Regions from separate parts of the Alkalimarinus coralli genome, predicted to be linked through region 2. Evidence: predicted binding sites of a transcription regulator. Region 2 holds the regulator's gene; the other holds the start of a gene.
What was found. Region 2 encodes sigma-54, which starts transcription at its own class of promoters, with help from an activator protein. Its sites were predicted from a motif close to GTTGGCACGNNNNTNGNNT; they were not measured.
Positions count from the first base shown of each region.

Region 1: the regulator sigma-54 is predicted to act here: its motif matches at 1,604-1,622, upstream of glnK (P-II family nitrogen regulator).

Region 1 is NZ_CP096016.1:4,364,797-4,367,943, forward strand. Features, by position in the region: gene MY523_RS19720 (ammonium transporter) at 1-1,064, opposite strand, end outside; gene glnK (P-II family nitrogen regulator) at 1,128-1,466, opposite strand; gene MY523_RS19730 (accessory factor UbiK family protein) at 1,985-2,239, shown strand; gene MY523_RS19735 (YifB family Mg chelatase-like AAA ATPase) at 2,399-3,147, shown strand, end outside.
Region 2 is NZ_CP096016.1:649,051-652,197, reverse strand. Features, by position in the region: gene lptB (LPS export ABC transporter ATP-binding protein) at 1-182, shown strand, start outside; gene MY523_RS02870 (RNA polymerase factor sigma-54) at 403-1,932, shown strand; gene hpf (ribosome hibernation promoting factor) at 2,242-2,550, shown strand; gene ptsN (PTS IIA-like nitrogen regulatory protein PtsN) at 2,584-3,048, shown strand; gene rapZ (RNase adapter RapZ) at 3,135-3,147, shown strand, end outside.

The DNA.
Region 1 (3,147 bases), 1.1 Mb from region 2:
GGTACTAATAGCAGACCTAGCAGACCGACAACACCGTGAACAGAGATGGCACCCACTGGATCATCAATTTTCAGCTTATCAAGCGTGATGATACTGAATACTACTAATACACCACCGATTGCGCCAAACAGTGTAGCCTGAAGTGCGCTAGGCGTAGAAGGCTCAGCAGTGATGGCAACCAGACCCGCCAACGCACCGTTAAGTAGCATGGTCAAATCCGCTTTACCAAACAGTAGGCGAGCTGTGATAAGTGCAGCAACCGCACCACCTGCAGCAGCAGCGTTAGTGTTAAGGAAAACCATCGCTACCGAGTTTGCACTGTTTATGTCGCCAAGTTTCAGTACAGAACCACCGTTGAAACCGAACCAACCCATCCACAGGATGAATGTACCTAAGGTTGCAAGTGGAAGGTTCGCACCTGGGATTGCATTAACCTGGCCGTTAGGACCGTATTTACCTTTACGGGCACCTAGTAGTAAAACACCGGCTAAAGCCGCTGATGCACCTGCCATGTGAACGATACCTGAACCTGCGAAGTCAGAGAAACCAAGGTCGCTAAGAGAATAGAGGCCAAATACAGAGTTTCCGCCCCAAGTCCAAGAACCTTCAAGTGGGTAGATAACCGCTGTCATTGCGACGGCAAAAGCCAGGAAGGCCCAAAGCTTCATACGCTCAGCAACCGCACCTGATACGATAGACATGGCTGTTGCAACGAATACTACCTGGAAGAAAAAGTCAGACGCACCAGAGTAGATAGAGCCGCCTTCAAAACCGTCTTCACGGCCAGCAAATTCGCCTAATGTGGCTGCAACATCAACATTCTGAATGCCCGAAAGGAAGATATCACCGCCGTACATGATCGAGTAGCCACACACTAGGTACATGATGCAAGAGATCGCAAACAGCGCGACGTTTTTAGTCAGAATTTCTGTGGTGTTTTTTGATCGTACAAGGCCTGCTTCAAGCATTGCAAACCCGGCGGCCATCCACATGACCAAAGCACCACAAACGAGGAAGTAGAACGTATCCATTGCATACTGCAACTGGAAGATATTGTTTTCCATAATTAAGCCCTCCGCACTAGGCTTATTTAATGATTAATCTAAGAAGAGTATTTCAGATCGCGATTAAACCGCATCAGCGCCGGTTTCACCGGTACGAATACGAATGATCTGCTCAAGCGTTGTGACAAAGATTTTGCCGTCGCCGATTTTCCCTGTATTAGCCGCTTTAGTGATGGCTTCGATAACTTGATCAAGTAGATCAACGTCAATCGCCACTTCTACTTTTACTTTAGGAAGAAAGTCCACAACATATTCCGCACCGCGGTATAGTTCTGTATGCCCTTTCTGGCGACCGAAACCTTTTACTTCTGTTACGGTGATGCCCTGTACTCCGATTTCTGACAATGCTTCACGCACGTCGTCGAGTTTGAAAGGCTTGATAATGGCAGTTACGAGTTTCATTTGGTTCTCCTTTAGAGCCGCCGAAATTTTTAGTTATTGAGTCGGTTGACCGAAACTATTACTACGCACACTGTACTTTCTATTAAGGCTTGGATAAGCAACTTATAGTGAGTAGCCGTGCGGATTGTACGTAGTATTAGCATTCGCTGTGCCAATGGCTAAAATAACATAAAAAACAGTTAGATAACGGTCTGTTTTTTGGTTTTGTTAATTTGCTAGGCCCAATTATAGCGCATTGTTCATGAATGCGAACTGATCTGGTGCGGTTATGATGCTTAATAAATGTTGGTGCACATTATTGGTGCATTGATCTATCTTTTGGGATTTCCAGCACTTAATATCGTGGCAGATCCACTGCTGTGTCAGAATCGGTGCCGATAGAAACATTTAGAGGATTATATTAAGCGTGATAGAATGGCTCACAGTATGCTGTATCCGGTTGCTACCTCAATGTATAAAGCCCGTAGCAATGCATAGCAGATGACTTTACGCAACTGAATTACAAGGAATCACAGTCCATGTTAACGCCTCAACAACTTTTGAATTCTATTCATGAGCAGGTCGGCCAGTTTATCCCTGATGTGGCTAAGTCAGCTCAGGATGACCTGCACAACCATGTCAAGATGGTGGTGAGCAGTGTATTGAGCAAGCTCGACCTGGTAACCCGTGAAGAGTTTGAAACTCAAGAAGCGGTGCTGTTAAGAACGCGCGCCATGTTAGAGCAGTTAGAGAAGCAGGTAACTGAGCTGGAAAAAAAGCTAGCCGATAAATAACCGCGTCACCCTGCACGGCACTGTTTAAACGCTGCATAACCTGGAATCTGTTTAGTTTATGCCGTGTGTTGGTAAACGCACTAATTTGGAACTCCCCTTTTTTTATACTCACCCATCTGTGAGCAGAGGAAAAAAGAGGGGACAATAGCAAGGAATGCTATGTCACTTTCGATTATCTATAGTCGCGCCCGAGTCGGCGTGAGTTCTCCGTTGGTTACAGTGGAGACACATATCTCAAATGGTCTGCCCAGCCTTTCAATTGTCGGGCTTCCGGAAACTGCGGTCAAAGAGAGTAAAGACCGTGTAAGAAGCGCCCTTATTAATTCTGGCTTCGAGTTTCCCAATCGTCGAATCACTATCAACTTAGCCCCAGCTGACCTGCCCAAAGAGGGAGGGCGGTATGACTTGGCGATTGCGTTAGGCATTCTCGCAGCCTCCCATCAGTTGCCGGCTGAACAGTTAAAAGACAGAGAGTTTATAGGTGAGCTTGCATTAACCGGGGAGGTTCGTTCAGTAAAAGGCAGTTTGCCAGCGGCGATGGCTTGCGGCAAAGCACAGCGAACGCTTTATGTTCCGCAGGCGAATAGTGATGAGGCTGCTCTGTGTCGCTCAACCCGGGTATTAGCGGCCAAGCACCTGCTTGATGTCTGTGCTGATATCAAAGGTGATAGTCATTTATCTGAGTTAATTTTTGGTGAATCTGCCCAGAGTGGTCAAGCTGTGCCTGATTTGATCGAAGTGAAAGGGCAATTTCTGGCCCGGCGAGCGCTAGAGATAGCTGCGGCTGCCAGTCTCAACCTGCTGTTTTACGGCCCGCCGGGTACCGGTAAAAGCATGTTGGCCTCTCGGTTGCCGGGTATTCTGCCTGGACTAAGTGAACAAGAGGCGTTAGAAGTTGCTGCCATTCA
Region 2 (3,147 bases):
ATTTGAAAGAGAAAGGGATAGGCGTACTAATAACAGACCATAATGTTCGGGAAACCCTTGATATTTGTGAGAAAGCGTATATCGTGAGCGACGGACACATTATAGCGTCGGGCACTGCGGAAGATGTTCTGTCAAACCAACAAGTTAAAGATGTATATCTAGGAGAACAATTTAGGCTTTAATAGTCTCCCCAAGCGTTACAGTGCTCAAATATTAATAATAGCGCTTGCCATGACTACTATTTTTTCAATCTCCTAACTAAAATATGATTAACCGGAAATAATAAAACAACTGACTCGGAAGTGGTTTACACTAAACCTGGTAGAGACAATAAAATAACTAAACAATGAGGAGACCTTGTTCATTGATGGTTTTGCATAAGGCGGTAGGTAATCAATGGTCATGAAAGCATCACTTCAGCTCAAACTAGGTCAGCAGCTGACAATGACCCCTCAACTGCAGCAGGCAATACGCTTACTGCAGCTTTCTACTCTTGATTTGCAGCAGGAAATCCAAGAGGCCCTTGAGTCCAATCCAATGCTGGAAATATCTGACGATGATCGTAATCGATCCGAGAACCCGGATACAGAGACCTCCTCCCAAGAGCAAAACACAGCCGATGATTCTGCATCGCAAGCTAAAGAGTCCATGGCAGAAGCCAGCTCAGAAGGCTCTGATGAAATTATGAACGCAGAAGACTGGTCTGACAGCATTCCAAATGACTTGCCAGTAGATACCGCATGGGATGACATTTACCCCAACAACGCACCGTCTGGTCCTGCCCCAGAAGAAGATAGCGACTTTGAGTCACGTAACAGCGTGGGCGAATCCCTTCAGGATCATCTGCTTTGGCAACTCAACCTGACCCCCATGTCAGACATTGATAAACTGATCGCCATGTCTATCATTGACTCAGTTAATACCGATGGCTATTTATCCAGCACCGTTGAGGAGATCTTATCCGGTTTTGCTGAAACCAATCAGGAAGAAGCGAGCGAGCACGAAGTTGAGCTAGACGAAGTACAAGCGGTTCTAAAACGAATTCAACATTTTGATCCGCCAGGGGTAGCCAGTCGAGACCTGCAAGAGTGCCTGCTAATCCAACTCAATCAGCTTCCAGATAGCACACCATGGTTACCTCAGGCAAAACTGGTCATCAACCATTACCTCAATCTTTTAGGCAACCGGGACTACGCCCAACTGATAAGACGCAGCCGCATAAAAGAGACCGACCTTAAACAGGTTATCAAACTCATTCAATCACTTAACCCTCGACCAGGCGAGCAGATCAGCGGTAATACACCCGAGTATGTTGTTCCAGATGTGGTTGTCAAAAAGGTTAATGAGCGTTGGAAAGTGGAGCTCAACCCGGAAATTGCCCCTAAGATAAGGGTTAATTCAAGCTACGCATCACTCGTTAAACGAGCTGACAGTAGTGCTGACAACACTTATATGAAGGATCAGTTACAAGAGGCCAAGTGGTTTATTAAAAGCTTACAAAGTCGTAATGAGACACTGCTGAAGGTTTCCAGTAAGATCGTGGAACATCAACAAGGTTTTCTTGATCATGGTGAAGAGGCAATGAAGCCTCTTATTCTGCATGATATAGCGGAGGCCGTAGATATGCATGAGTCAACCATATCAAGGGTCACCACCCAAAAATTCATGCATACTCCCAGAGGCATATTTGAACTTAAATATTTCTTCTCCAGCCATGTAAGCACAGCATCTGGAGGCGAGTGTTCATCAACCGCAATTCGCGCCATCATTAAAAAACTGGTAGCGGCTGAATCTGCCAAAAAACCGCTAAGCGATAGCAAAATAGCAACGATACTCGACGAACAAGGTATCAAAGTAGCAAGACGAACCATCGCAAAATATCGCGAAGCGATGTCAATACCCCCATCAAATGAACGAAAACGTTTAGTATAATTTTAGTTATGAGGGGTATTCAGAATTAAACGGTTTTGAGTCAATAAATGGATTAGCTAATATGCTAAGATTGTTGGCATCAAAAGATAGGCTTGGCGGGGCTTAACACAAGCCCAGGCAAAGCGTCATCAAGAAAGTAAAGTGAAAAACAAAGGCAATGAAGTTCTGTTCCCTTGCTGATCACTGCCAGGAATTGAGTTAACGCTATTCGGATGTTTCACTAGTAGACTCATTGCTAGTCGCACATTCAAACGCGCCTCAATATGTAGAAGATTTCAGGGAACACAAAAACGATACTAGGAGCGAAATATGCAATTGAATATTACGGGACACCACGTTGATCTGACAGACTCTTTGAAAGACTATGTTAGCAGCAAGCTCGAAAAGCTTGAACGACACTTTGACCATATCAGCAACGTTCAGGTTACATTATCAGTTCAAAAACTTCGTCAAATTGCAGAAGCGACCCTTCATATCAGTGGCGCCGATATTCATGCTACAGCAGAGCAGGAAGACATGTACGCAGCAATAGATATGCTGGTAGACAAGCTCGACCGTCAAATTCTTAAGCATAAAGAGAAGAATGTCGACAGACTTCACGGTGCATCCGCACGATAAGTTACTTGCCATAGAATAGAATAAGCATTAATAATGACCGATACGTCAGTTTCAATTCAATCTATACTGTCTCCCGAGCTGGCTCTTTGCAGCCTGCCCGGGAGCAGCAAAAAGAAAGTTCTGGAAGAAATTGCGCAGCGAATAGCGCAACAATATCCAGATATTAATGAAAACACGATCTTTAACAGCCTGATCGGTAGAGAACGATTAGGCAGTACTGGCATTGGTCAAGGAATCGCAATTCCTCACTGCAGGCTGGAAAACTGCCACAAAGTAATCGGAGCCTTGCTAACGCTTAATCAGAAAGTGCCCTTTGATTCGATCGATAATGAGCCTGTTGACCTGCTGTTTGTACTTATCGTCCCACAAGAAGCAACCAGTGAACACTTGGAGTTACTCAGCCAGCTGGCAGAGAAATTCAATAATACCGAACTGTGCCGAAAGCTTAGAGGTTGCGAGGACAGTGAGTCACTATACAACACAATCATTCAATCATAACTGATTGATCATTTTGCCGTTCAATATACTAGCTGAGCACTTTGGTTCTAAACGAACATCATTAACTCAATCAACCAGGTAGGATAATGAAACTTGTTA